Regions from separate parts of the Burkholderia sp. THE68 genome, predicted to be linked through region 2. Evidence: predicted binding sites of a transcription regulator. Region 2 holds the regulator's gene; the other holds the start of a gene.
The links. The regulator FliA, encoded in region 2, starts transcription of late flagellar genes. The targets are predictions, from matches to a motif close to CTAAAGTTTNNNNNNNNNNNGCCGNTA.
Positions count from the first base shown of each region.

Region 1: a site for FliA is predicted at 4,068-4,094, ahead of BTHE68_RS00510 (flagellin). Genes of this name have one in related genera too.

Region 1 covers NZ_AP022315.1:101,718-116,778, forward strand. The annotation lists gene BTHE68_RS00495 (sodium:calcium antiporter) at 1-676, shown strand, start outside; gene fliT (flagellar protein FliT) at 810-1,109, opposite strand; gene fliD (flagellar filament capping protein FliD) at 1,132-2,667, opposite strand; gene BTHE68_RS00510 (flagellin) at 2,851-3,981, opposite strand; gene BTHE68_RS00515 (WbqC family protein) at 4,206-4,886, opposite strand; gene BTHE68_RS00520 (class I SAM-dependent methyltransferase) at 4,898-5,620, opposite strand; gene BTHE68_RS00525 (phytanoyl-CoA dioxygenase family protein) at 5,661-6,440, opposite strand; gene BTHE68_RS00530 (GNAT family N-acetyltransferase) at 6,444-6,965, opposite strand; gene vioA (dTDP-4-amino-4,6-dideoxy-D-glucose aminotransferase VioA) at 6,968-8,125, opposite strand; gene BTHE68_RS00540 (tetratricopeptide repeat protein) at 8,122-10,461, opposite strand; gene BTHE68_RS00545 (aldo/keto reductase) at 10,645-11,595, shown strand; gene rpsU (30S ribosomal protein S21) at 11,944-12,156, shown strand; gene BTHE68_RS00555 (hypothetical protein) at 12,247-12,606, opposite strand; gene BTHE68_RS00560 (hypothetical protein) at 12,641-13,066, opposite strand; gene BTHE68_RS00565 (DNA-3-methyladenine glycosylase I) at 13,535-14,140, opposite strand; gene BTHE68_RS00570 (glucosamine kinase nucleotide-binding domain-containing protein) at 14,252-15,061, shown strand, end outside.
Region 2 covers NZ_AP022315.1:2,694,718-2,709,778, forward strand. The annotation lists gene BTHE68_RS12820 (hypothetical protein) at 1-27, opposite strand, end outside; gene BTHE68_RS12825 (oxidoreductase) at 183-1,223, opposite strand; gene BTHE68_RS12830 (UvrD-helicase domain-containing protein) at 1,385-3,472, shown strand; gene BTHE68_RS12835 (c-type cytochrome) at 3,549-4,442, opposite strand; tRNA gene BTHE68_RS12840 (tRNA-Arg) at 4,756-4,831, shown strand; gene BTHE68_RS12845 (Rieske 2Fe-2S domain-containing protein) at 4,853-5,848, opposite strand; gene BTHE68_RS12850 (GGDEF domain-containing protein) at 6,052-7,146, shown strand; gene BTHE68_RS12855 (RNA polymerase sigma factor FliA) at 7,148-7,879, opposite strand; gene BTHE68_RS12860 (MinD/ParA family ATP-binding protein) at 7,898-8,815, opposite strand; gene flhF (flagellar biosynthesis GTPase FlhF) at 8,808-10,595, opposite strand; gene BTHE68_RS12870 (thiamine pyrophosphate-binding protein) at 10,906-12,594, shown strand; gene BTHE68_RS12875 (PepSY domain-containing protein) at 12,673-12,936, shown strand; gene BTHE68_RS12880 (cytochrome b/b6 domain-containing protein) at 12,957-13,472, shown strand; gene BTHE68_RS12885 (NYN domain-containing protein) at 13,601-14,500, shown strand; gene BTHE68_RS12890 (branched-chain amino acid ABC transporter substrate-binding protein) at 14,585-15,061, opposite strand, start outside.

The DNA.
Region 1 (15,061 bases), 250 kb from region 2:
TAGCGGATTCGTGCGCGATCTCAACTTCTTCCTGTTCGCGTTCCTGATTGCCTGTGCGGCGATGTTCGTGCCGCATCATGCGTGGCAGGTGCGCGCGTTGTTCGCGGCGGGGCTCGTCGCGCTTTATGTCGTGTATGTGATTTCGACGTTCAAGGCTTCGGCGAAGCTCGTCGAGGGCGGGCACGGGACGGAGGCGCCCGAGGCGTTGTTCGCGTCGCGCCTCGGTTTGAAGACCACGTTCGGCACGATCATGCTGCAGTTTCTCGTCGGCATCGTGTTGCTGGTCGGCGGCGCGAAGGGGTTCATTCACGGCGTCGAGGGCGTGTCGCATGCGCTCGGAATTTCGGCGCTGTTGCTGTCGCTCATCATCATTCCGATTGCCACCGAACTGCCCGAGAAGGTGAACAGCATTCTGTGGGCGCGCAGAGGGAAGGACACGCTGGCGTTCGGGAATATCACCGGGGCGATGGTGTTTCAGGGCACGCTGCTGCCGGGGATCGGCATCATGTTGACGCCCTGGGAGCCGCGGGTCGAAGTGCTGACGGGCGTGTTGATCACGCTAGCGGCGGCGGCGTGGCTCAGATTCAATGCGAAGCCGAATGGCGTCGTGCTCTGGGCGTTGCTCGGGAATGGCGTGTTGTATGCGGCTTATCTCGTGTTGACGCTTGGGCGGTGAAACCGCTCCAGCCGTCCCCGCAAAACAAAATGCCCGCCAAGGCGGGCATCGAAGAGCGAAGCAGCGCGCCGCGAAAACCGGCGCGTTGTTCTTGTTGTTCTTATAAAGGTTATCGGCGCGAAATGAGGAAACTTTAGAACCGCGCCGCCTGCTGATACCGGCTCGCAGCTTTCGCCCCATCCATCGAGCGCCGATACGTCGTCGAAAGCGCCACCTGCGCCGTCCCAGCACGCGCGGCGACCGCATCGATGCTTGCCTGAATCTTGCGGATGACCGCAAGCGCGTCCGCCGGCTGCTCGGCCTCGAGCGCCATCACCAGCGGCGCGCGCGCCTGCGTGAGATCAGCCGCCCGCGCCCAGTCTTCCTTGCCGACCGCTTCTTCGATAGCTTCGGTCAACGCCCAGGCGTTCTGAATCAATTCATTCTGGTTCATGGTGGGTTCCAATGCCTGCGCGTTACTTGGCGTTCGTGGCCAGCGCACCCGCGCTGTTGGTGCCGCCGAACAGCGCCGTCAGGTAGCTGCCCTGAGTCGCCATCGACGACATGAGCGTATTCAGCGCCGTGAACTGCTGGTTATACGACGTCGTCAGTTGCTGCGTATAACTGGTGAGTTGCGTCTGCTGATCCGCGATGCTCTTCAGATCGGCATTGAGCGCGGTCGTGCGCGTGTCGATGATGCCGCCCGTCGCGAGAAACGACGTCAGGCTGTTGTTGAGTTGCGCGGCCACGCCGTCGGTCGAATTGAACAGCGACGCGACCTTGTTCGAACCGTTCGTGAGCGCATCGGTGAGCGCGGTTTCGTCGGTCTTGAGCGAGCCGTCGGGTTGCAGCGCGATGCCGATCGACGCGAGGTTGACCTTGCCCGTGCCCGATCCGATCGCCTTGCTGATCGTGCTCGCGATCGTGTTCTTGATCGTGTTCATCATCGAGTCGCCGAGCAGCACGCCGCCCTGCGAGCCTGCCGCCTGCGTGGAATCGAACGAGGTCAGCGACGAGGCCGTGCTGATGAAGTTGTTATACGCGGTGACGAACGCGTCGATGGTCGTCTTCTGGCCGTCGATGTCCTGACCGATCGTAAGCGTCTGCGTGGTGCCGACGGAATCCGCCGTGAGCGTCATGGAGACGCCCGTGACGGCTTCCTTGACGGTGTTGCTGGCGCTCGTGACCGGCGTCCCCGCGATGGTCAGATGCGAGTCCACGCCCGCGCTCGACTGGGTCCAGCCATTCGTGGCGTCGATCGTCGTGTGCTCGGGAACGGTGATGGTCTTGGTCGAATCGCTCGGATCGGGATCGGTCGTCGTGGTCGACGACGTCACCGCGAGCTTGTTGATCGCCGAGCTGCTGTCATCCGCGTTGACGGATATGTTGATTGCATTGGAAAGTCCCGTCGACGAGGAGCGCAGCACGAGGTGCGCGCCATCCGTGCCGTTGACGATGGTCGCCGTGACGCCGGGGTTGTCGGACGCCGAATTGATGGCGGACACGATGCCCGGCAGTGTGTTGTTGCTGCTGTCGAGCTTGATCGTGCTCGCTTTGCCGCCGACCGTCAGCGTGATCGAACCGGTGCCGAGATTGTCGGTCTTCGAAAACACGCCGGACGTGAGCGATTGAGCCGACGCGATATTGGTCACCTTCACCGCGTAGCTGCCCGCGACCGCGGTGGTGTCGGCGCTGCCAGTAAGGCCCTTGCCGTCGGCGGTGGCGGTGAACGAACCCAGCATCTTGCCGTTGGCGAGGTTCGCGATCGAACTCTGCAGCAGCGAAAGCACGGACTTCAGCGTGCCGATCGCGGTGAGCTGGGTGTTGTCAGCGGTTTTCTTGCTGTTGAGCGCGTCGGTCTGGCCTGCGACCTTCGCGTTGACGATCGCGCTGACGAGCGAATTCACGTCCATCGTCGAATTCGTGGATCCGCTGATGATCGACTGTGCGGCCTGCTGTACGGCGCTCGTCGGATCGACAGTGGAACCCGTTGTCGTTGCTACGGTGGTCATGTGTACTCCGGTCGTTGCGTGTTCGCGATCGTTCGAATGGGGCGGGAGTCGTCATCTCCCGGAAACGCGCACAGGGAGACGAGCTCCCCGGGCGCTGACTGCGATGTTTCTGTTGCGACTACTGTTACATCCGGCGCGCATCGTACTGAGAACGCGCGCCGCTTGCTGCGCTGCCGGCGATGCTTAGCCGAGGAGCTTCAGAACCTGCTGGGGCATCGAGTTCGCTTGAGCCAGCACCGAGATACCAGCTTGTTGCAGCACTTGAGCCTTCGACAGATTCGCGGTTTCCTGTGCGAAGTTCGCGTCGGTGACCTGCGATTGCGCCGAGGACAGGTTCGTCGCCTGTTGCGTCTGCGTTGCTGCAATCGACGTGAAGCGATTTTGCGCGGCGCCCAGGTTAGCCTGGATGCTGTTCACCGAGTTCAGTGCGTTGTCGATTGCTTCGATCGCGCCGTTCGCGCCATCGGTCGTGCTGATGTCGATTGCCGAAACGAGCGGCGGCTTGTTGTTCGAGTTGAGCGACGCGAGCTGCGTGGTTTGCGCGGCCGTTGCTGCCGTCGGCGTCTTGAACGCGATCGAACCAGCGGTCGTGCCCGAAGCAGCCGTCACGGAAAGTTCCGAGGCGGTTGCCACGCCGGACGAGATCGCCTGGTTGTTCTGGTCCGTGTACGTGAAGCCGCCCTTGCCGTCGGCAAGCACGTTGATCGTCGTGATCGCTGCCGTGCCGGTCGTTGCCGCACCCGTTGCGTCGAGGCTCAGGCCCGTGATCGAACCGATAGCCGTGCCCGATTGAGCGAAACCGCCGCCGATCTTGGCCGACGACACGTTCTGGCTCAAATCGACCGAGATGGTCTGGCCGACGTTCGCGCCGACCTGGAAGTTCACCACGCCTGCCGAACCGTCCAGCACGTTCGTGCCGTTGTAGGTCGTTTGCGATGCAATGCGGTTCACTTCAGCGATACGCTGTGCAACTTCCTTTTGCAGCGCGGTCTGGTCGCTCGGCGACAGCGAGCCGGTAGCCGATTGAACGGCCAGCTGGCGGATACGCTGGAGGTTGTCGGTGATCTGGCTCAGACCGCTCGATGCCGTTTGCGTCATCGACACGCCGTCGTTTGCATTCGACACGCCCTGGTTCAGGCCGTTGATCTGCGAGGTCATGCGCGAAGCGATTGCCTGGCCGGCTGCGTCGTCTGCTGCGCTGTTGATGCGCTTGCCCGACGAAAGGCGCGTAATGGCCGACGACAGTGCGCTTTGCGTGCCGTTCAGGTTTTGCTGGGCGACCAGCGAGTTGATATTGCTATTGATACCGATCATTTTCTTTCTCCAAGGGCCTGGCGCTTGTATCTGAAACAACGCCGATTCTGGTCGAGGCGGCTAGTTGTTTGGCCGCTTGTTTAGGTTTTCGGCGGCGGTCGGACAAAACTTTAGGCGCGATTTCGGGCAATCCGGAAATTTTTCAGACAAATGTTCCGCACGGCCTCCGGAGCGGCCTGCCGGACGCGTAAGAAACGCCCGGACGGCCGGCCGCGCGGGACGGCTTACACGAGATCGAATTCCCCAAGCATGGCTTTCACTTCGTCGGCCGGATTGAACATCAGCAGGTCGAGAATCGAAAGCCAGGGGACGAACGGGGCGTCGAACTGGCGGTATTCGAGCGGGCGGGGTTTCAAAAAGCGCAAATCGATTCCGCGTTCGGCAAAATCCGGCGCCGAATAAAGTGCGGTTCCGCCGATCGCGTTGATATACGTCGTCGCGCCGAGTGCGCCACAGATCGCCAGCACCTTGTCCTGCGCGCGAAGCGAATGGTCTATCGGCAACGTCGATGAAACGACGATCCGCGTGTCGAGCGACAGCCGGCTGGCCGTCGCGCGAATCGAGTGATGCAGGAAATGAAAGAGATTGCGCTCTTCATGCTCGACGCATTCGCGCAGCAATTCGAAGCCCTGCGTGAAATGCGGCGCGCGCCGATATGCGCCCTGCATCTGATTGAGCAGTTTGAGCCGGTCGAACGAAGGCGCGATGGCGCGCTCGACGACATCGAGCGAATCGGAATCGTTGACGAGCGGAATGCTGAAATACGCGTCGCCGCCGTTTTGCAGAAAGCGATTGCGATTGAACCAGCCTTTCTTCGTGTACTTGATGTTGTCATAAACGACGAACACGTCCACTGCCCCGATCAGCTGAAAGTAGCCGATATAGGGCAGAAAGTAAGGCTGCATGATCGCGACTTTCATTTGCCGCAGATAAGGTAAATGCTCGCGCACATCTGCGGATAGATCATGCCGAGGCTGTAAATGCCGTCGAGATATTTTTCGTCGATGATGCCCGCTTCGAGCGCGCGATCGAACTGGAAGTTGGCGAGCGCCTTGAACATCAGGCCGCCGCGCTGTTCGACCTTGAAGCCCGCGGCGCGCACATCGGCTTCGAGCGTATCGAACGAATACGTCCGGCGATGCCCGTGCGCCCATTCGCCCGGCGTCACCGCGTTGTTCGACGCGATCAGCCCCATCTGCACGGCGATCTGCCGTGAAGGCGCGTCGGCGTTCGGCACGAGCACGTAGAAGTGTCCGCCGGGAGCGAGCCAGTCGTGGATATTGCGCAGCACCGGACCGGTTTCTTCCAGATGCTCCAGCGTGTTGATCAGAAAGATCGATTGATACTTGCGGTCCAGATTCGCTTCTTCGAACGTCGCATTGATGAAGCGCACGCGGTCCGGCGAATTGCGCTGCGCGATGGCGATGGCATCGGACGACGCTTCGATCACCGTGAGATCGTCGAAGTGTTGCGCGATCAGCGTCGTCGAGCGGCCCTCGTGGCAGCCGAGTTCGAGTGCTGCGCCCGGCGCGAAATGCGGCGCGAAGCGCTTCATCATGTAGTCGCGCACGATCTCGTCGAAGTTGTAGTCGTATCGCTTGTCGGGCCGGGACTGGGCCTCGGCATTGTAGTCACGCATCGCTTGCCTTCTGTGTCTGGTCGGGTCTTGCCCGGTTAAGTTAGCCTTGATCGGGCAGATAGAGTCTTTCAGTGCGCGGCCGATACCATTCCGACAGGCTCACCGGCACGCGCGAATTGAAGCCGAGCACCTGGCGCGTCAGCGGCGCGAGTTGCGCACCGCGCTCCTCGCCGATGAGCCGCGCGTAGTCCATCTGCGGCTTCACGAACGCGGGCCCGTAACTGAGTGTCAGTGCGACGCGGTTGCGCGCCGTCGTATTGAGCGTGCCGCGATGCCACAAGTACGAATTGAAGAGCACGACTGAGCCGGCGCGGCCCGTCAGATATTCGGCGCCCGCGGCGAAGGTCGCGTCGTCGGGCTGTTCGTTCTGAACGTGCGAGCCGCTCAGCACTTGCGTCGCGCCGTTTTCGATCGTGAAGTCGTCGAGCATCACGAGCATGTTCATGCGCAGATTGAAGTTCGGAATGAACGTCGCGACATCGCGATGCACGCGATGCACATAGTTCTGCGCGCGCGGAACGCCGCCCACGGGATTGCACGCGTGCAGGATGTACGGCTTGCCCGCGAAGAAATGTTCGAGCCACGGATGAAACAGATGCATGCCGACATACTCGTCGATGCTGTCGTTCGCGCCGATGCTGTGATGCGCGGTGCCGTCCCCATTCGCGTTGATGCCGCTCGCGACCTGGTAGCCCGTGCAGATATCGACCCATTTCAGGCAATCGCGACGCAGACGGTCGACGAGACCGGCGTCGAGCGCATCGGGGAAAACGATCCAGCCTTGCTTCGCGAGACCGTGATCGAACGTGGTCATGTCCATGGCTTAGTCCTTCGTGCTGGCGAGCGTCGCCATCATCAGCAGATCGACGTAGCGTCCGCATTTGAAAATCGCTTCGCGCTGCACGCCTTCGTGCCGGAAGCCGATGCGCTCGTAAAGACGGATGGCGCGCGCGTTGTCCGCCAGCACCGTCAGCTGGACGCGGCGCAAGTTGAGATCCGCGAACGCGTGTTGCAGCATGAGTCGCGTCGCCGCTTCGCCGATACCGCGGCCGCGCGCCGCCGCATCGCCGATCTGGATGCCGAACTCGCCTGAACGGTTCACCCAGTGGATATTCAGCAGATAGACGACGCCGACGCATTGACCGGTTTCGCGCAGACAGATCGCGAGGCGCACGTTGTTCGCGCGGCTCGCGAGATACGCGTCGTACCAGCGCCGGTCGATGTCGCCGTTCACGTGCCGGAAGTTGCCGACGAGCGCGTCGACCACTTCGCGATCCGCGCGCCATGCGGTGATCGCGTGCAGATCGGCGGCTTCGATCTCGCGCAGGAAAATATCCATCTTCATGTTCAGGATTGCGGCTGCGCGATCAGGCCGACGATGCGTTCCATGTCGTGATCTTCGAGCGCGGGATAAATCGGCAGGCACAGCACGCGGCGCGCGGCATCGGCGGCAACCGGCAGGTTCGCAGCGTGCGCCGACGGCAGGCCGCGATACATCGGAAACTCGGAAATCAGCGGATAGAAATAGCGGCGCGCGTAGATGTTGTGATCGCGCAGATGCTGGAACAGCGCATCGCGCCCGACGGGATACTCGTCGGTGACGAGAATCGGAAAGTACGAGTGATTTGCGATGTATTCGTCCGCGCTCCCGGGTTGCGCAAGACAGCGCACGCCCTTCACGCCGGCGAGCATCGCGCGGTATTTCGCGTCGATCTGCCGGCGGCGTTCGAGCGCTTCATCGATATGCTTCAGCTGCAGCAAGCCGAACGCTGCGTTGATCTCGCTCATCTTGCCGTTGATGCCGGGCGCGACGACCGTCGTTTCATCGACGAAGCCGAAGTTCTTCAGATGATCGATGCGCTGCTTCGTCTTCGCGTCCGGGCAGACGATCGCGCCGCCTTCAAACGTGTTGAACACCTTGGTCGCGTGAAAGCTCAGCACGGAAAGATCGCCGTGACTGAGCACGCTGGCGCCGCGCGTCTTCACGCCGAACGCATGCGCCGCGTCGTAAATAACCTTCAGGTTGTAGTTGTCGGCGATTTTCTGGATCGCCTCGACATCGCACGGACGGCCGTAGCAGTGCACCGGCATGATCGCCGTGGTTTGCGGCGTGATGGCCGCTTCGATCTTCGCGGGATCGAGATTGAGCGTGTCCGGATCGACATCGACGAACACCGGCTTGATGCCGTTCCACAACAGCGAATGCGCCGTCGCAACGAACGAATACGGCGTCGTGATGACTTCGCCCGTCACGCGATGCGCCTGCAACGCGGTCACGAGCGCCAGCGTGCCGTTGGCGAACAGCGCGAGATGCTCGACGCCGAGATAGTCGCACAACGCCTTTTCGAGTTGCTGATGGAACGGGCCGCCGTTGGTCAGCACCTTGCTGTTCCAGATTTTTTCCAGATAGGGCAGGAATTCCGCGAGCGGCGCGAGATGCGGCTGCGTGACGAAAATGCGTTCGTCGACGACCGGCTCGATGAGGCGAACGGGAAGGCTGCTCATGATTTTTCCTGGTTGTTGCGTGCGGTTGCGACGGGCATTTGCACGTCCAGTGCGGTGGGCGCGACGCCCGCGCACCAGCGGCGCCACATTTCACGCAAGGAAGCGGAGAGGCCTGCCGCGATCACGGCCGGCTGGAACATCGGCGATTCGGCGCAGCGGCTGCGCATGCTCGCGCGCAGTTCGGCGAGCCCCGTGAGATCGTTCGCCCACGCCACGCCCTTCGCGACGAAGTCGGCACTGTCTTTCGCGACGAAGTCGCTCAAGCCGGCAAAGGACAGTGCGGCGGTACTGCCACGGCTTGCCATCAGGCGGCCGGCCAGTGTGATCGTCGGGACGCCCATCCACATGGCGTGAACTGTGGTCGTGCCGCCCGAATACGGGAAGGTGTCGAGGCAGATATCGACGTGATGGTGCTGCTGCAAGTACACGGGCATGCCCGAGCGCGTACGGAAATCGAGGCGTTCACGCGCAATGCCTTCCTTGCCGAACCATTCGATGAGCGTCTCGCAACCCGCATCCGGCGGCATCGCGCCGAGCAGCATGCGCGAGTCGGGCAGTGCGCGAAGCAGTTCGGACCACAGCGCGATCGCGCGCGGCTGCAGTTTGTTGATGCGGTTGAAACTGCCGAACGTGAGATAGCCGTTATGCAGCGCGGGCAATCCGTTGACGGGCGGTGCGAGCCGTGCCGGCTGAAAGGGCGCATTGGCCGGCAGGTGCGCGATCTTCTCGACGAACTGTCCTTGCGCGTGATGCGCGGGAACGTGGAAGCGATCGGCGAAGTAGTAGTCCATCGCCGTCAGACCCGTCGTGCCGGGGTATCCCATCCAGCTCGCCTGAATCGGCGCGGGTTTGCGCGCGAACATGAGCAGCCGGTTGCGTGACGTGTGCCCCGAAAGATCGATCAGCACGTCGATGCCATCGGCGCGAATCCTGTCGGCCAGTTGCGCGTCGTTCAGTCCGTTGACCGCATTCCAGCGCGCCGCGCTCTGACGCAGACGGGCAGTGACGTCGTCGTTGATCGAGTGGTTGTAGTAGACGTGAATCTCGATGCCGGTGTCGCGCATGAGATGCTCGAAGATCGGCTCGATGAACGTGGAAATCGCGTGATGAAACAGATCGCCGGACACGAAGCCGACTTTCAGTTGCCGCTGCGGATTGCGCGGGTTGCCATGCGGCTTCCACTGCGCGCGCAACGGTTGCTCGCATTGCTCGCCGAATGAGACGTGTTGCGCGAAGAGCGCGTCGGCATCGACGTTCTCGTCGTGACTCATGCAAAAGAGCAGGTTTTCGTGCGCGATGCCGTAGCCCGGCTCGATCTCGAGCGAGCGGCGCAGTTCGATCTGCGCTTCCCCGAGGCGGCCCTGGTCGAGCAGCATCACACCGAGCGTGCTGTACGCCACCGCCGAGCCGGTGAGCTCCACGGTCTTGCGCAAGCACGTTTCGGCTTCCTGGTGGCGGCCCATCGACTGCAACGTCATGCCCAGAATGCGAAACGCTTCGGCGTGCTCGGGCGCCTGCGCGATGACTTCGCGGCACGCGGCTTCGGCCTCGGCGAAGCGATTGTGCAGGCGCAGGCAGTCGGCGAGCACCTTGCGCGATTCCGTATCCGTCGGTTCAAGCTCCACGGTGCGCGAGAACGGTTCGATCGCCTCGAAGGTGCGTCCGAGGCAATGCAGCGAACTGCCCAGCGCCCGCCATCCGAACGCGAACTTCGGAAAGCGCTCGGTCATCGGACGCGCGATTTCGAGGGCTTCGGCGGCGCGTCCCTGGTGATAGAGCGTCGTCACGCGATTGACCTGCTGTTGCGGCGGTGCCGCCATCCGCATGACCGGCGCGTCGTTTTTGCCGGGCGCACCGGCGGTCTTCGAGGCTGGCTCGGACACAGGCGCCGGCGCAGGCGCGGCGAGCGGAACGGGCGCCTTCTCTGCCAGTACGAGTTGCTGGATAAGCAGATCGACCGTCGGTCCTTTCATCCCGCGCTGTTGTGCCATTTCGAGCACGACCCACGCCGCCGATACCTGGCCGCTCACCGTCAGCGCATTGATATAGCTGGCCCAAAAGTGGCCCTGATCCGGATTCGCGCCGACAGCCGCTTCGAAATGCGTGATCGCACGCTCGAAATCACGCTGTTGCAACGCGAGCGCGCCGAGATTGTGGTTGGCATCGGGATGAGCGGGGTTGGCATCGAGCACGATGCGATAGAGCGCCTGCGCCTCGTCCAGTTCGTTTTTCTGGTGGTGCTCGATTGCCGCGCCGAGCACTTGCGCCAGCGCCTGCTCGAATTCTGGGTCGATGGTGGAAGCGGGTGCGTCGCGAAGCTCGGTCGAAACGGTCATGATGTGCGGATTACGCCTGATGATTGTTCGAGAGGAATTATCAGGCGGGGCCTCGCGATCGAAATCGAGGAACTACGCGGGAAAACCGGCTCTGTTCGGATGATCCGCCGGGACGCCGCCGGCGACCGCCGCCATTCCCGCGTATCCTTTTTGGTTCGTTCTTTTCATGCATCCGGAGCACACATGCAGACACGCAGCATCGGCACCTCGGAACTGAAAGTCGCGCCGCTCGTCTTCGGCGGCAACGTGTTCGGCTGGACCGCCGACGAGCGCACGTCGTTCTCGATCCTCGACGCGTTCGTCGATCACGGCCTGAATTTCATTGATACCGCGGACGTCTATTCCGCCTGGGTCGACGGGCATCAGGGCGGTGAATCGGAGACGATCATCGGCAAGTGGATCAAGGAAAGCGGCAAGCGCCATCGGGTCGTGCTCGCGACCAAAGTGGGCAAGCTGAGCGCGCGCGCGGGATTGAGCGCGGCGAACATCGCGGCCGCCGTCGACGATTCGCTGCGACGCCTGAAGACTGATTTCATCGATGTCTACTTTTCCCATTACGACGACGAGAACACGCCGCTCGACGAAACGCTCGACGCGTATCAGAAGCTGATCAAGGCAGGGAAGGTGAGGGTGATCGGCGCGTCGAACTACACGGGCGAACGGCTCGGCGCTGCGCTTCAGATCGCCAGGGATTCGGGCTTGCCGGCGTATCAGATCCTTCAGCCGGAATACAACCTTTACGACCGCGAAGGCTACGAGACGGATCTGGAACCGGTGGCCGAGCAGCACAAGGTCGCGGTCGTGCCGTACTACGCGCTGGCGAGCGGCTTTCTGTCCGGCAAATACCGCTCGAAGGAAGACACGCGGCACAAGGCGCGCGGCTCGCGCGTCGAAAAGTATCTGGACCCGCGCGGCCTGAAGATTCTCGACGCGCTCGACGAAGTCGCGAAACGCAACGACACGACGCCCGCGACCGTCGCCCTCGCGTGGATGATCGCGCGCCCGAGCGTGACCGCGCCGATCGCGAGCGCCACCTCCGTCGCGCAACTCGAAAGCCTCGCCGCCGCGACGCGTCTCACGCTTGCCGCCGAAGATATCCAGCTTCTCGACGAAGCCAGCGCGTGGCAGAAATAAATCTGTTGCATCAATGAGTTGGACGGCGCGCGGGAGTTGGCAGTGGCGCGGTGTTCTGGTAACATCGCGCCCGAATCGAGAAATGTGCCCGATTTCCTGCCTTCGCTGCTGAGAATGACAACGTCAACAAGCAGCGGCGAACGGCTCTGAAATGCGCCTTCGTGTGGTTCTTTCGAAAGCGCACGCCGCTTTTCGCGGCTGAATCTCAACGCTCTCTTTTCCGGCCTCCGTGGCCGCTTTGCTCGTGTCCGCCGCGCCATCCGGCATTCGGCGGACGATCGGAGTGCCGGGGCGCGGCAGTTCATATCGTCGCGCGCTTTAAAATACGTTTAGCAAACCAGGATTTACATGACCACTATCGTCCTCAAAGAAAACGAGCCGTTCGATGTCGCGATTCGGCGTTTCCGCCGCACCATCGAGCGCAATGGCCTGATCGCCGAACTGCGCGAGCGCCAGTCGTACGAAAAGCCGACCACCGAACGCAAGCGCAAGAAGGCAGCCGCCGTCGCGCGTCTGCGCAAGCGCCTGCGCAGCCAGATGCTGCCGAAGAAGATGCACTAAGCGTCTTTTTCCTGCATGGCAGAACGGCGGTGCGACCCATCAGGGCGCACCGCCGTTTTGTTTGTGCTGCGAGTTATTTGGTCTCGTGAATCACACGAACGCGTGACGCTTGCCGAGCGCCGCGAGCAGCTCGGGCCACTCGTCGATATCGGCGTAATCGTGAATCTCTTCCAGTTCGATCAGCAGATCGATGATGTTCGGATCGTACGCATTCACGTTCGATGCAAAGAGCGCCCGCAACAGCTTGCCGTCCTGCGCATGCCGATAGTAGGAAATCCCGACGCCTTCGAGTTCCGGCTCGTACAGATCGTCGTTCACGAGCGAACCGATCGCGCACTTGCGGCCTTCCGGGCTGCGCAGCCGGCATGAACCGTTATCGTCTTCCGACACCGCGCGCTGCGTCAGCAGGTGCTCGCTGACGCGCTCGTAGATCTTCTTGGGGCTCAACATCGTAATAGGGCTTAACATCGCAGCACCCGCGCGCTCAGGCAGCCGTTTTCAGAAGCTCGGCGGACAGCCCGAACTGACGCGCGATCGAGGCGAGGCGCTCGCGCCATTCCCATTTGCCGAAGACGTCGTGCACGTTCTGCAGGCAAGAAAGCAATTCGACGGTATTGGGATCGAACACGTTGATGCGCGAGCGCAGCAGCGCGCGCCGCAGCGCCGTGACGCCGACATCCATGTATGCCGGGATCTGCTCGGGCGCCCTGAGAATGTAGCGGATGGGCACGCCTTCCATCGCGCTCATGTAGTCGCGCGGCTTGATGAAGCTGCCGACAGGACAGCCGCCGCAGTAGCCGCGGTAGGCGCCGCCGCCGTGCGGAAGCAAGGCCGCTTGCCCTTGCACGAAAAGATGCTGTACCGCGCTGTTGAAAATCTCCTGATGGGTCAGGAAGTTCAAGTTTTTCATGATCCTCTCCCCTGCGCCCCTGCGCAGCGGCCCTGCGTTTGAGTTTTCGAGAACCTGCGCCTTGCCTCACCGGAGCGGCGGCGTCGTTGCGAATGTGCCGCAACCTGAAGCAACGCTTCGCCGCCCGGACACTGCTTCGAGCATGGTGGGTCTTCCCGGCCTGGGCGTAAGGTCTCACAGCGCCCGATGTGCTCGCGTCGGATTTCTACACTCAGTGAACGATCCGTACACCGCCAGTTATAACGGTTCGGTCCGGTAAAAAGGTGCGCTAGCGCACGCGAGGACGCCATTTTTACACGGACCGCACGTTCGTGCAGTGCGGAAAAGAAGCCCGGAATCCTTGCTGATCGGGGAATTGCGCGTGCTTCACTGCAAAAAAATCGGCTTCTATCGGGATATACCCTAGGGTGTACGATTTACCCTCACAAACGTTGTCAAAAAGCAAAAATGTTCCGCATACGAATCGCTTTAGTGTGAGGATTTCGCTGCGGATCGACGTTTTGTTTTGCTTCTTGCGCGTGAGAGACAATCGGCCGCGTGATCGTTGACCATGCCCGTGGCCTGCATGAAGGCGTAGCAAATCGTCGTGCCGACAAACTTGCAGCCGTACTTCTTGAGCGCCTTGCTGAGCGCATCCGATTCCGGCGTGGACGCAGGCGTGGGATTTTCCGCATCGCGCGGCGTGTCGATGGTCTTGCCGTCGACGAAGGACCAGACGAACGCCGCGAACGACCCATGTTCCTGCTGGATCTGCTGCACGGCGCGCGCATTCAGCACGGCCGACGCGATCTTCGCCCGGTTGCGCACGATGCGCGCGTCCAGCACGATCCGCTCGATGTCCTTGTCGGTGAAGCGCGCCACCTTGTCGATATCGAAGCCCGCGAAGAGCGCGCGATAGCCCTCGCGCTTGTTGAGGATCGTCGACCAGGAAAGACCGGCCTGCGCGCCTTCCAGCACCAGCATCTCGAACAGATGACGGTCGTCGCGCGACGGCACGCCCCATTCGTGGTCGTGGTACTCGATCATTGCGTCGGTCGTGGCCCAGGCGCAGCGGGTTTGATCGGTGTCTGCCATTGCGGGTCCTCATCATTCTGAATCGCGTCAGCATAGCGGAACGCCCGCGCCGCGCCATCTATGCCGTTCGGCCAATTGGCGCGCGCCAGCGCCGACGGTAAGCTTGCGCCCATGAATACCTCCACGAATTTGGCATCCCAGGGCTTTCTCGTCGGTATCGACGGCGGCGGAAGCGGCACGCGCGTGATCCTCGCCGACGCGCAAGGCGTCGAACTCGCGCGCGCGAGCGGCGGACCCTCCGGCCTCGGGCTCGGCGTCGAGCGCGCGTGGCAGTCGATCGGCGACGCATGCCGCCGCGCGTTCGACGCCGCCGCGCTGCCCTTCGACTGGCGCAACTGCGCGCTCGGCTGCGGGCTCGCGGGCGTGAACAACGCGGAATGGCTCGCGGCCTTTCTCGCTGCGGCGCCTGACTTGCGCGCGCTGAGCGTCGAAAGCGACGCCTACACGACCGTGCTCGGCGCGCACGGCGGCGAGGCCGGCGTGATCGTCGCGCTCGGCACGGGCAGCATCGCGGCGTCGCTCGATCAGGCCGGCGTGTGCCGCATCGCGGGCGGCTACGGTTTCCCGAGCGGCGACGAAGCCAGCGGCGCGTGGCTCGGTTTGCGCGCGGTGGTTCATCTCCAGCGCGTGCTCGATGGCCGCGCGCCGGAAGACGGCTGGTCGCGCGCGCTGCTCGCGTTGACGGGCGCGACGGATCGCGACAGTCTCGTCGTCTGGCTCTGCAACGCGAATCAGACCGCTTACGCGACGCTCGCGCCCTCGGTGTTCGAATTCCGCGATCATCCGGTCGCGGCGCGGCTGCTCAAGCGCGCGGCCTTCGAGATAGAACGGCTGGTCGCGGCGCTCGACCCGCCAAGCGTGCTGCCCGTCGCGCTGTGCGGCGGGCTCGCCGCGCCTTGTGAGCCGTTCGTGCCGGCCGGG
Region 2 (15,061 bases):
CAGCGACGCGGGTTTCGGTAGATTCAATGACCTGTCTCCGAATAAAAGTCAGTTGATCCGGATACTAGCAGCGCCATCGAACTGGCGGATTAAGTTAATAAAAATAAGGAATAACCACTGCCAATGCGCACTAAATAAATGGATACGGCAAGCATTTGAGTAGCCGCAATTCCACGCGCTAGTCAGTGCTGGAACGCCACCCGCCTTCCTTCCCTCTCACTCCGAATCGCCAGTTCGATGATGGTCATCGTATCGACCGCGTCCTGCGGCGAAACCGGAAACGGCTTGCCCTCCTGAATCGAAGCCGCCAGCGCCCGATAGAACTCGACATACGCGCCATCCTTCGTGGCGAATTCGTGACGCAGATCGAGATCGCCATCGACTTCGCGCAGCACGCCCGGCGGATTCTTCGCAAACTCCTGATTCCCCGGCCGCATGCCCGCGCGCAACTGATCTTCCTGCGTGTCGAGTCCGTTCTTCACATAGCTGCCGCGCGTCCCGTGGATCGCGAACCGCGGCGGCTCCAGCGCCGCGAGCGCGCTGGCGTGCAGGATCACTTCCTTGTCGTCGTAACCGAGCACGAGATGCACGTAATCCGGCGCGTGCGCGTGATCCCGGTGCACCTTCACGAACGCCGTCACTGTCTGCGGCGCGCCGAACAGCGTCAGCGCCTGATCGATCAGATGCGGCCCCAGATCGAACAACAGGCCGCCGCCGCGCTCCGCTTCCTCGCGCCAGCGCTGCGGCACTTTCGGGCGAAAACGGTCGAAATGCGATTCGTAATGCGTGATGCGCCCGAGCCGCCCGCTCTCGATGAGCGCGCGCACCGTCATGAAATCGCCATCCCAGCGGCGATTATGAAACGGCGCGAACACGAGGCCTTTTTGCTGCGCGAGATCGGCGAGCGTGCGGGCGTCGCGCGCGGACAGCGTGACGGGTTTGTCGACGACCACGTGCTTGCCCGCCGACAGCGCGCGGTGCGCGAGATCGAAGTGCGTGTCGTTCGGCGTCGCGACGACGACGCATTCGAGCCCGTCGACGGCGAGCAGCGCGTCGAAATCCGCGACGATCTGCGCGTTCGGATAATCAGCCTGTGCGCGCTCTGCCTGGCTCGTCGCGATGGCCGTGACTTCCGCCCGGCCGCAGTGCTCGATGACGGGCGCGTGAAACGTCGCCCCGGCGAGGCCGTAACCCATTACGCCGACTTTGAGTGCTGTGTTCATGCGGGCATCGTCCTGTCGTGGAATCAGTTCGATATTGTGTCACGATGCCCATCCGGCGCGGAACGAGGGCCGGAACCGGCCGCTTTCTATCGTGTTAACATCGCGCACTCTTCCACGCGCCGGCGCTTGCCGCGCGCCTCAAATTCCAGAAGCCCAGAACGATGTCCGCAGGTCTGAACGCCGCGCAAAGCGAAGCCGTGCGCTATCTCGACGGTCCCTGTCTCGTGCTCGCCGGCGCCGGCAGCGGCAAGACGCGCGTGATCACGCAGAAGATCGCGCATCTGATCGAAGGACGCGGCTTCGAGCCGAAGCACATCGCCGCGCTCACCTTCACGAACAAGGCCGCGCTCGAAATGCGCGAACGCACCGCGAAGCTGCTCGAAGGCAAGACGCTCACGACGCCCGGCAAGGAAGGCCGCAAGATTCCCGTCAATCAGTTGACGATCTGCACCTTTCACTCGCTCGGCGTACAGATCATGCGCCAGGAAGCGGAGCACGTCGGACTGAAGCCGCAGTTCTCGATCATGGATTCGGACGATTGCTTCGGCATGGTTCAGGAACAGCTCGGCACGACGGACAAGGGGCTGATCCGCAAAGTGCAGTCGACGATCTCGCTGTGGAAAAACGCGATGGTCTCGCCCGATCAGGCCGCCGTGCTCGCGAGCAACGAGGACGAGCATCAGGCCGCGATCGTCTTTCGCAGCTATGCGGCGACGCTGCACGCGTATCAGGCGCTCGATTTCGACGATCTGATCCTGCGCCCCGCGCAGCTTTTCGCGCAGAACGAGCAGGTACGCGACAAGTGGCAGAACCGCCTGCGCTATTTGCTGATCGACGAATATCAGGACACCAACGCCTGTCAGTATGAATTGCTGAAGCAGCTCGCCGGCCCGCGCGCCGCGTTCACGGCGGTCGGCGACGACGATCAGGCCATCTACGGCTGGCGCGGCGCGACGCTCGAAAACCTCGCGCAGCTCGGCAAGGATTTTCCGAAGCTGCACGTGGTCAAGCTGGAGCAGAACTATCGCTCGACGGTGCGGATTCTGACGGCGGCGAACAACGTCATCGCGAACAATCCGAAGCTGTTCGAGAAGAAGCTGTGGTCCGAGCACGGCATGGGCGACACGATCACCGTCACCGGCTGCAACGACGAAGAGCACGAGGCCGAATCCGTCGTGTTCCGGCTGTCGGCGCACAAGTTCGAGCGGCGCACGCAGTTTCGCGACTACGCGATTCTCTATCGCGGCAACTTTCAGGCGCGCATCTTCGAACAGGTCTTGAGACGCGAGCGGATTCCCTACGTGCTGTCGGGCGGGCAGTCGTTCTTCGACAAGGCCGAGATCAAGGACCTCATCGCGTATCTGCGTCTGATCGCAAATCCCGACGACGATCCCGCGTTCATCCGCGCGATCACGACGCCGCGGCGGGGCGTCGGCAACACGACGCTCGAAGCGCTCGGCGCGTTCGCGGGCGCGGCGAAGGTGTCGCTGTTCGAGGCGGTGTTCATGGGCGGCATCGAGGCGCGGCTTTCGGCGCGGCAGGTCGAGCCGCTGCGCACGTTCTGCGAGTGGATTCGTCGTCTGTCGGACCGCGCGGCGCGCGATCCCGCGACCGAAGTGCTCGACGACATGATGGAAGCCATCCACTACGAGGCGTATCTCTACGACGCGTACGACGAACGCCAGGCGCAATCGAAATGGCAGAACGTGCTCGAATTTCTCGAATGGCTCAAGCGCAAGGGCACGAAGCCGGAAGCCGCGCCCGGAACAGAGCAGACCGGCTACGACACCGCCGACGGTTTCGCCGATGAAGGCAAGAACCTGCTCGGCCTGATCCAGACTGTCGCGCTGATGTCGATGCTCGAAGGCAAGGACGAAGATCCGGATGCGGTGCGGCTGTCGACGGTGCATGCGTCGAAGGGGCTGGAGTATCCGCACGTATTTCTGGTGGGCGTCGAGGAAGGCATCATGCCGCATCGCGGCGGCTCGGACGATGACGCGCCCGTCGACGATGCGCGCATCGAGGAAGAGCGGCGGCTGATGTATGTCGCGATCACGCGCGCGCAGCGCAGCCTGCATCTGAACTGGTGCAAGAAACGAAAGCGCGCGCGGGAGACGGTGGTGTGCGAGCCGTCGCGTTTCATCCCGGAGATGCTGCTCGACGACGCGCCGCCGCCGACGGCCGAGGAAAAGCCGCTTTCGCCGAAGGACCGCATGGCGATGCTCAAGGCGATGTTGCAGAAGAGCTGATGCCTTTTTCGTGCTTCAAATAAAAAAACCCTGCGCCATGAAACGCAGGGTTTTTCTTTGTGGCCCGGCGAAAACGTTACTTGGCCGCGTTCACCATGTAATCGACGGCGGCCTTCACGTCCGCATCCGGCGCGTTCGATCCGCCCTTCGGCGGCATCGCGCCCTTGCCGTGCAGCGCGTAGTTGTAGACGGTGTCCATCGGTTCCTTGAGGCGGGGCGCCCATGCGGCCTTGTCGCCGAACTTCGGCGCGTTGAGCACGCCGGCTGCGTGACAGGCCTGGCAGACTTGCTCGTAGAGCGCCTTGCCGGCCTGTGCGGCATCGGCGCTTTGGGCGCCCGCTGCCGGCGCCGCCGCCTGCGGTACGGACGCCAGCGCTGCGACGGCCGCAGCCGCTTGAGCGTTCTCGTTGGCGCTCGCGCCTGCCGGGGCCGCTGCCGCACCCGGCGCGCTCGCGCTTGCCGCCGCGCCCGAAGCGGGTTGAGCCGGCTCCGCCAGTTTGCCGCCGCTGCCGTTCGCCATGTAGACGACCGCGCGCGCGATTTCGAAGTCGCTGTAATCGTCGGGATTGGTGCCGCCGCGCGCGGGCATGGCGCCTTTGCCGTTGAGCGCGTTGTGCAGGAGCGTGTCGTAACCTTCGCCGATGCGCGCCGCCCACGCGCCAGCATCGCCAAACTTGGGCGCGCCGGCCGTGCCCGTTGCGTGACAGGCCGAGCACACGGCCTTGAAGACTTCCTCGCCGGATTTGTAGACGCGCGGCGCGTTGGCGTCGCGGACATCGACCTGCGCGGCGGGCGCGATGCGTTCCTTCACCGATTGCTCGATGTCCGTGCCCGCGCCGACACGCGTCGAGTTGTTCACGTACACCGCGAGCAGGATGATGATGGCGACCGGGATGCCGAATCCCGCGATGATCGCGGCGATGAGTTGGCCGGGCGTCTTGATCGGGGCTCCGTGGGGTGCTTCGCTCATGCTTGTCTCGTCTCCCGTTTTTTGGTGTGAGTCGGTTCAGTGACAGCGTGACAGCTACCGCATTGCGCTTGGGCGCGCCTTGGGGAAAGGCACGGTCGATTATAGACGGAACGCTTAACTGTCGGCGCGGGGTGGCGGACGCAGTGGAGCGGGCGTTTACCCGAATCGTGTGATGCTTGCGGCGATGTTTAGCGCGATGCGTCCGTCCCCATGCGATGGACGAAGTCACGGAAAACAGGTATCCTCTCGGATTCGCATGGGCCTTGCAGCCGCCTTTCGGTGTGCTTCTTTCTTCGCAAGGCATCCCTCCGATGCGCCCGTAGCTCAATGGATAGAGTACTGCCCTCCGAAGGCAGGGGTTGCTGGTTCGATCCCAGCCGGGCGCGCCAAATCTTCTCCCTGACGCGCGATCATTCTGCGGCCGCTCCCGCGATCACCGTCCCCCATCCAAACCCCATCCCCGCCAGCCACCGTCTGTAAGCCACCGCCATCCGATCACATCGCTGATGCAACTCCGCATCCAGATCGAGCGGCAGACGCTGCGGCCATTGCGACTCCACGATCGGCGTGTCCTGCATCAGGATCTCCATATTGAAGTCGTAAAGCTCCTGGTCGCTGTGCGTCGAATCATCCTCGTGAATGGAAACGAGCCACGCGCGCGTTTCCGTCTGCGTCACCGGCGACGCCGCCAGCATGATGTGCAACGCGCCCTGCCCGCCCGACGCCATCTTCGTGAGACTCGCGATCAACGGCCGCTTCACGCGATACACATAGTCGATCATCGCGCCGCCGCCTTGTCCCGGAATGCCCGCGGGCTGCCAGTATCGACATTGCCGCGCTTCGAGTCCTCCATCGGCAGTCTGCACGACGTCGTAATCCGGCACTTCCGTATGCGCCTCTTCGCCCAGAATCCCGGCATGCACGAACGAGAAGTGCGCCATATCCAGAAAGTTCTCGACCACGCGCGGCGCCGATGACCTCACCGTCTGCGGCGCAAGATTGATGCGCCGGCCGCCCGCGATCTCGGCTTCGGGAAAGAAATCGAGCGCATGCGCGGGCTCGCCGAAGCACATCCACACGACGCCATACTTCTCTTCGCTGGCGAAGGTCGTCGCGCACGCACGCTTCGATGGACGCAACGACGGATTCGATGGAATCCGCAAACACTGCCCTTCGATGTCATAACGCCAGCCGTGATACGGACACACGATCTGATCGCGCATCACGTGTCCGAGCGACAACTGCGCGCCGCGATGCGGACAGTAATCGCGCCACACATGCGCCGCGCCGATACTGTCGCGCCACACGACGATGCGCTCATCGGCAACGATGAACCCGCGCGCGCCGCCGTCGGGCACGTCCTCGCTATTGCAGATCGGCAGCCATTCGCCTGCCAGGGAAAGCATTCCTTCGCTCATCGCAGTGAATCAGAAATAGAAGTCCGAAAGCCGTTCTTACACGAAACACAGCGTCTTCGCAAAACGTTGCAAAATAGCGGATCGCTCGCTCGGTGCAACTCGATGCCACTCCACTCAACCGATGCCATGCGACGGGGCCGCAGGTCATAACAGCAAGATAAAAGCAAGAAATCACCACCCAGGGGTTCAGTATGGAGCAGGCGCATCAACCGGCACGCCGGGCTTATGCCTTCGCATGGTCCGAGCACCGGAATCCCGAACGCGAGCAGGCCACGCTGCGGGTCTGGATGGGAGCGGCGGTTCTTCTGGCCTACGGCATTTTTACCTGGCTCCGCCCGTCGCACGATGCATTGCTGGTCGCACGCATCGTCGCACTCTATGTGTCCTACGGCGCGGTTACGCTGCTGATCGTCAGCCGCATGGCGTCTCCTTCGGAGAAGCGTCTCACCGTCACGACCATCGCCGATCAATCGATTCTCGGGCTCGCGCTCGCCGCGGGCGGCGCCATCGCGCTGCCGCTCATCTGGGTGATCTTCTGGTTTCTGATCGGCTCGGGATGCCGTTACGGCAAGCGCACGCTCGCCGTTTCGTGCACGACGGCGCTCGTCATCGTCGTGGCGCTGGGAATCTGGCAGCCGTGGTGGCACGCGAATCTGCCCGCCGCGATCGGTCTAGGGCTGAGCGTGCTGGGCGCATCGGTTTATCTGAGCGTGCTCGTCGACCGGCTCGGCAGCGCGAATCGCGATCTCGCGCGTCAGGCATCGACTGATCCGCTCACAGGTCTATCCAACCGATACGCGCTCGAACATATCGTCGATCGCGCGATGAACGCACGCGAAACCGATGGCAATCAAGCCACCGCGCTCCTGCTCATTGATCTCGATGGCTTCAAGGAAGTCAACGACACCTACGGCCACGCCGTCGGCGACATGCTGCTGCAATCGTTCGCGCAATCGCTCGAAAAGCGCATGCGCAAGACGGACACCATCGCGCGACTGGGCGGCGACGAGTTCGTCGTGCTCGCGCATCACGTGCGCGACCGGGCGGCCGTGCTCGCAGTGGCCGACAGCATCCACTCCGTGCTGAACGCGCTCACGTCGGTGCAGGAGCGGCCGGTGTCGGTGTCGGCGAGCATCGGCGCTTGTCTGCTTTCCTGTGCGACGGCCGCGCATCAGTCCGGCATGACCGCCGTGCTGCGCGCCGCCGACCGCGCGATGTACCGCGCCAAAAGTCTCGGCGAAGGCAAAACCGTCTTCGCCGAGACGCGGGACTTCGAAACGAACTGAATCAGGCCTCGACGCTCGTCCACGCCTGCTCGCGCAGCTTCACGCGCAGACGGGCGACCGCCTGGCTGTGCAACTGGCACACGCGCGACTCGCTCACTTCCATCACCGCGCCGATTTCGCGCAGGTTCAGACCGCGTTCGTAGTAGAGGCTCATCAGGAGCTTCTCGCGCTCGGGCAGCTTGTCGATCGCTTCGATCAGCGCACCGCGCAGACTGTCGTCGAGCAGCGCGGACAACGGGTCCGAACGGTCGACGCAGTAGCGGTCGAGGAACGGTTCGTCGTCGGCGGAGCGGTCGAAGTCTTCGTAGTAGATCAGCTGGCTGCCGTGCAAATCCTGAAGCATCGACTGATACTCGGGAAGCGGCAAGTTCATGTGCTCCGCGATCTCCGTCTCGCTCGCGGAGCGGCCGAGGTTCTGCTCGACCTTGTGCACCGCCGATTCCACTTCGCGCGAGGTCTTGCGCATGCTGCGCGGCAGCCAGTCATTGGCACGCAGCTCATCGAGCATCGCGCCGCGAATGCGCTGGCTCGCATACGTTTCGAATTGCGCGCCCTGATCTTCCTTGTAGCGGCTCGCCGCGTCCATCAGGCCGATCATGCCGGCCTGGATGAGATCGTCGAGATCGACGCTCGCCGGCATCTTGGCGACGAGCTGAAGCCCCAGCCGGCGAACGAGCGGTGCATATTTCGTCAGCACGTCGGACTGTGAGAGTTTGCCTTGGGCGTTATACATCCTGGTCACCTATCTTGATCACATCGACGCCGTGCTGCTCATTGCAAAGTCGTGAAGCGCAACCGCACGATGCGTCGCCTCCCGCCCGCCCTGTTCAGAGTCGCCAACCGGAATTCGCGCGTCTGCCTGGCCGTCCGCCGCGCGCATATAAGGCGCGGGGCGCATCGGCCAGTGGAGGAGCTCCGCCGCTATCGCGCGGTAGTCGCGCGCCGCGGCCGTGGCCGGGAACGCTTCGACTGCGCAGCGTGAGAGATCCTTCGCCCGAGCGACGCGCGCATCCTCGGACACATACCCTGCCTGCACGAGCGACACGGCCAGATACCGGCTCGCGACGCCCGACAGGTTGTCGAACGCGACCGCCGCGTCGGCCGGGTTCTGCACGTGATTGATGAGCACGCGGAACTGGCCGATCGCATGGGCGTAGTGCAGACGCTTCATGCACGCATACGCCTCGGTGATCGCCGACGCGGCCACCCGCGTCACGATGAGAAAGTCATGCGCCTGCGCCGCGAGGCTCGACAGCGCGCCGTGGCGGTCCAGTTGCGCATCGATCAGCACGATGTCCGCCGGACCATCGAGCAATGCGCGGCACTGGGCGGCATCGTGGCTGATGCGCTCGTCGCGCGGTGCTGCGATCAGCGAGAAGCCGAACGGCGTGCGCTCGACGACATCCGCGAGCGCGCGGCGGCCGGACATCGCCGCGGCGAGCGCGCCTCGGTCGGACAGGCCCAGCATGCGGCTCACCGATGCCGAATCGCGATGCTCGTCGATCACGAGCACGTCCTTGCCATGCACGGACAGCGCCGCGCCGAGATTCACCACCGCCGACGAGCAGCCGATGCCCGCCGGACCGCCCGCGACCGCCACCACGCGCGAACCGGCACGCGTGAGGAGCCGTCGCAGACCTTCCGCCTGGTCGAGCACGAGCTTATCCAAAGTGCACCCCATGCATTTCGGTCGTGGCGCGCGCCGACAAAGCGGACAGCAGCGCCGGCACTTCTTCGTCGTGCGGCACGAACGGCGAGCCGTCGCGCGGAATGCAGAACGCGCTCTTGATGAGAAACCGCTTGGTCGCGACGTACAGGTTCTCCGGCACCTTCTGGCCGGTCGATACGTAATGCACGGGCAGCTTGTAGCGGATCACCGTATCGAGCACGCCGCCGAGATTGGTCGCCTCGTCCAGCTTGGTGAGGATGCAGCCCGCGAGCGGCGGCTGATCCGGCGCGCTCTTGTATGCCTGCACGACTTCGTTGAGCGTGTCGCCGTGGCTGGTCGCGTTGAGCAGCAGGATGCGCTGCACCGGTTGACCCGCGCCGCACAGCATCGCGATCTGGTCCGAAACCATGCGATCGCGCTGGCTCATGCCGATCGTGTCGATCAGCACGATATGTTTGTTGCGCAGCTCGGACAGCGCGAGCTGCAGGTCGGCGGCGTCTTTCACCGCGTGGACCGAGACGCCGAGAATCTTGCCGAAGATGCGCAGTTGCTCGTGCGCGCCGATCCGGTAGCTGTCGGTCGTGAGCAGCGCGACCTTGCTCGCGCCGAAGCGCATCACGCAGCGCGCCGCGAGCTTCGCGGTGGTCGTCGTCTTGCCGACGCCCGTCGGGCCCATCAGCGCGAACACGCCGCCGCGCTCCATCAGCGCGTCTTCGCTGTCCATCACCGGAATATTCGTTTCGAGCACCTGCTGCACCCATTCGAGCGCGCCTTCCACGCTTTCCATCTCCGGCATGTTGTCGACCACCATGCGGACGAGCTGCGCGGAAAAGCCTGCTGCGAAGAGACGCTTGGTCAGCGCGCCGCCCGTCGCGTTGCGACGCTGGCGCTCGCCCCAGAGCAAGCCGGAGAAGTGCTCTTCCATCATCGAGCGCATCGACGACAGCTCGTTCATCACTGTTTCGTTGACCACCTGTTCCATGCGCGCGCGGATCGCTTCGGTCACGACCGCAGCCGCGTTCGCGGGCAAACCTTCGAAAGCGCCTTCCGGCGTGGCGGGCGCGGCGTTCGTGGCCGGTGCTTCGGCGTGCGGCGCGCTCGCGTTGATCTTCTGCGCGGCGCGACGCGCGGCGACTTGCGCGGCTTCGCGCGCCCAGTCGGGCGTTTCGACCTTCGATTGCACCGGCGCCTGAACTTCGGGCGCACGAGTCGCCGGCGCTTGCTGGCGCAATGCGTACTTGCCCGTTTCCGGCGTCTTTTCGGCGCGCGTTTCCTGCCGCGCTACCGGCACCGGCACGCCCATGCCACGCGCAATGGCGGCGGACGCCGAGAGCGGACGGTTCGACGGCATCGTCGCCTGCTGCGCGATCCGCTTCGCGTGCTCGATCAGCCAGGGATTCGAATCGGCCATCGTGCGCGGCGCTTCGTCGTCGGCTTCTTGTTCGTGCGTGAGCGCGTCTTCATCGTCGGCGTCGGTGTTCGCGCCGAAGACCGAGGAAAACACGTCGCCGCTCGCGTAAGGATTCGCGGCGGCTTGCCTGGCCGGCAGCGCGGCCGCCGCAGCAGCCAGCGCGGCGCGCGACGTGCCCGACGAGCGCACGGCCTGCTCATTCGCGGCGGGCGAGATCGACGCGATATCGCTGTCCGCGACGCCGACGATCTCGACGGAGCCATCATCCAGCGTGCGATTGGACAGCACCACGGCATCGGGTCCGAGCGCTTCACGAACCTGGCGCAGTGCGTCGCGGCTGTTCGCGCCGATGAATTTACGAATGTTCAAACTTGCCCCCGATGAGGTGAGACTGCGATCTTTAGCCAGCGGGCTCACTCGATTCATTGCGATGCCCGCTTTTCAGTGAGGCCATTATTGCGAACTTCGCCTTTTGCCCATCGCTGGATAAAGGGTGAGAAAAAGGGGTATTTCGGCTGATGGGAATACGGCGTCCGGCGTGAAAGCTCGCGCGCGCCGGAAAAAGATTCCGCTTCGCCGCTGTTCGAACACTTGCCCGACGGCGTAAGCTTTAGGGCATTTCGCTCACCGTCCGGCGCGCGTTCCGGCCGCATCGGATATTCAAAGGAGACTTCTTCGCATGGCGTCTGCTGTCCCTTCCGAAGGTCGAACCACCGGCGCGCGTCTCGTCGTCGATGCGTTCGTGCATCACGGCGTCGAGCGCGTGTTCTGCGTGCCCGGCGAGAGCTTTCTGGCCGTGCTCGATTCCCTGCACGATGAAACCTCGCAAATTCAGACGATCGTCTGCCGCCACGAAGCGGGCGCGGCGAACATGGCCGAGGCGGTCGGCAAGCTGACGGGCAAACCGGGCATCGCGATCGTGACGCGCGGGCCGGGCGCGACGCACGCGTCGATCGGCGTGCACACCGCGTTTCAGGATTCGACGCCGATGATCCTGCTGATCGGCCAATGCGCGCGCGATCACATGGACCGCGAGGCGTTTCAGGAGATCGACTACCGGCGCATGTTCGGGCAGATGGCGAAATGGGTCGCGCAGATCGACGATCCGCGCCGCGTGCCGGAATATCTGAGCCACGCGTTTCACACGGCGACCTCGGGCCGTCCGGGTCCGGTCGTGCTCGCGCTACCGGAAGACATGCTGACCGAAGCGGTCGACGCGGCGCCGCCCGCGCCGCCGTATCAGCGCGTGGCCGCGTCGCCTTCGGCGGCGCAGATCGAACGCCTGCGCGCGTTGCTCGCGAACGCGAAGAAGCCGTTCGTCATCGCGGGCGGCAGCGGCTGGAACACGCAGGCGACGCAGGATTTCGCGCGCTTCGTCGAACAGTGGCAATTGCCGGTGGGCTGCGCGTTCCGCTATCAGGACACGCTGAACAACGAGCATCCGAACTACGCGGGCGATGTCGGTCTCGGCATCAACCCCGCGCTCGCCGCGCGCGTGCGCGACGCCGACGTGCTTTTCGTGCTCGGCCCGCGCATGGGCGAATCGACGACGGGCGGCTACACGCTGCTCGACATCCCGAAGACGAAGCAGACGCTCATCCACGTCCATCAGGGCGCGGAGGAACTGGGGCGCGTGTACAGCGCGGATCTGCCGATCGTCTCGGGCATGCCGGAAATCGCGTCGATGCTGGCCGCGCTGGAAGCGCCGTCCGATGTCGCGTGGAAGGGCGAAGCCGAGGCCGCGCACGCCGCGTATCTGGAATGGCGCACACCGCGCCCGATGCTCGGCAATGTTCAGCTCGGCGACGTCATGCGTCAGCTCGCGGAGACGATTCCCGCCGATTCGATCCTCACCAACGGCGCGGGCAATTACGCGACGTGGCTGCATCGGCACTATTCGTATCGGCATTTCCGTTCGCAGGTCGCGCCGACGAGCGGTGCGATGGGCTACGGCGTGCCCGCCGCGATCGCCGCAAAGTCGCTCTATCCGGAGCGCACCGTGATTGCGTTCGCGGGCGACGGCTGCTTCATGATGTCGAGCCACGAACTCGCCACGGCGATGCAGTATCGGCTGGCGGTGATTTTCATCGTCGTGAACAACGCGCAGTTCGGCACGATCCGGATGCATCAGGAGCGGCACTATCCGCATCGCGTGCATGGCACGGGGCTAACGAATCCCGACTTCGTCGCGTATGCGCGCGCATTCGGGGCGCACGGCGAGCTGGTCGAGACGACCGATCAGTTCATGCCCGCGTTCGAACGCGCGGTCGGTTCGGGTTTGCCCGCAGTGATCGAAATTCGCATCCCGCAGGATCAGAGCACGCCGGGCGCGACACTCGAACAAATTCGCCAGCAAGGCCAGCGCTAAGGGACAAACTTTCAATCTTCTTGCAGCACGCTCCCGGTGGCAGTAGAGTAGCCAGTTCGAAAACACTGGGAGTTAGCGATGCTTAAGATTCTGGCTTTGTCGTTGGCAATGGGTTTGTCGGGCGCGGCGTTCGCGAAGGCCGACTGCACGGCGCATCCCAAGAGCGAGTGGATCAAGGAGTCGGACGCCAAGGCGCAACTCGAAGCGCAGGGCTACAAGATCAAGAAATTCAAGGTCGATGGAAACTGCTACGAGATCTACGGCCACGACAAGAACGGCAAGAAGGTCGAGATCTATTACGACACGAAGACGCTTGCCGTCGTGAAGTCGGAAGTCGAATAAGCGTGACGCCCGTGGCTCGCGTGAGAGTGTGGGACGCGTGGGTGCGAGTCACGCATTGGGCGGTCGCGGGCATCGTCGTGTGGAATCTGTTCGGGCCGACGGATTCCATGCATCGTCTGCTTGGGTATGTCGCGGCGGGGTTCGTGGTCGCGCGCGTCGTGTGGGGCTTCGTCGGGTCGCGGCATGCGCGCTTCTCGGCGTGGTGGCCAACACGTCCGCATCTCGTTGAATATCTGCGCTCGCTTGCGTCAGGCAAGCCGATGCATCACGTCTCGCACAATCCGCTCGGCGGGTTGATGGCGCTCGTTCTATGGTTTCTGATTCTCGCGCTCGCGGTGTCGGGCTGGATCATGCGCCTCGATGCATTCTGGGGCCAGGAATGGCCGCAGGAGATTCACGCGTGGCTCTCGGTCGCGGTCGAGGTGTGTGTTTGCGTGCATGTCGCGGCGGCTGTGCTGATGAGCGTGTGGACGCGGGAGAATCTCATCGGGGCGATGGTGACGGGGAATAAACGCGACAAGCATCCACGCAAATGACCTGCTTCGAGGCAGCTTAAATTCAGCATTCGGCACTACCAATGGCATCTAGCCGCTTCCGATAATCGAATCCGCACTCTCGATACCGAGAGTCGACTTGATGATCGATAAAAAGGAGCGACTGCACGATGTCCCACGCAGCGAGGCAACTGACCAAGATCGGCGTTTTCTATGACGGGAATTACTTCGATCGCGTCAGCAAGTACTACAACCATCGGCATGATAAAAGGGCCTGGATTTCGATTCCGGGGCTTCACGAGTACATACGCTACAAGGTCGCCGACGAAGAAAAGGTCGATCCGCGCAACTGTCAGGTAATCGACGCGCATTATTTCCGAGGTCGCTTCTCTGCGCAGAAAAGTCAAGAGAAGGGCAACGACGCGCTCCTGAACGACCGTGTCGTCGACGAGATTCTCATGCGCGCGAACGTCACAGCGCACTACCTGCCGATGAACTTCGCCGGCAAGGAAAAGGGCATCGACGTCTGGCTCGCGCTGGAAGCGTTCGAATTGTCGATCCACAAGCAATTCGATGTCGTCGTGCTGATTGCGAGTGACAGCGACTTCATCCCACTCGTGCGCAAGCTCAAGACGCTCGGAATCCGGGTGATGGCGATCAGCTGGTCGATCACCCGTGACGCGGTGGACGGCGACGCCAACGTGGAACGGCCCAGCCAGATGCTACATAAGGAAGTGACCTATTCGGTCACGATGTCGGAGGTTATCGACAGGATGGACGAATCGAAAGGAGCGGAGCGTGACGCGTTGAGCACCTTGTTCAAGCGACAACGAAACCGGCAGCCGCCTGCGGGAGCGGTGGAGTCGGACTGGAAAGTCGGCGTGATAGGCACCCTGAAAGAGCACTGGGGCTTCATCAAACCGGAGACGGGTTCGAAGGACGTGTATTTCCGCTATTCCACACTGGCTGATCTTGATCCCGATGATCTGGAGGCAGGCATGGAGGTCAGTTATCTGGAAGCTGCGGAAAGCTCGAGAGGCCCGATGGCCGACAAGGTGAGAACGAGCTAGAGTATTCGCGGAATACCAAAACAAAAACGGCCCGGCCGCCAGCGCGGACCGAGCCGTTCGAAACAACGCAGAAAACCCGAACGTTTACTTCCCGCCCACGCTCTGCAACGTCGTCCACTTCCCGCCGACGACCTTATACAGCGTGATGCCGCCGTTCTTCAGATCGCCCTTCGAGTCGTACGACAGGTGCTTCGCCGTGACGCCCTGCATGTCGGTCTTCGCGAGGAACGGCAGGTACTTCGCCGGGTCCGTCGAGTTGGCCGCCTTCATCGCGTTGAACATGGCCATCGCGCCGTCGTAGGCGTACGGCGAGTACGTCTGCACGTCTTCGTTGAAGCGCTTCTTGTACTTCGCCGAGTAATCCGCGCCGCCCGGCATTTCGTCCATCGGCAGGCCGGCGAGCGATGCCACCGTGCCGTCAGCCGCGTCGCCCGCGATCTTCACGAAGGTGTCCGTCTTCACCATTTCGCCCGCCATCAGCGGCGCGCGGAAGCCGAGCGTCTTCATCTGCTTGACCATCGGGCCGGCTTGCGAATCCGCGCCGCCGTAGTACACGAGGTC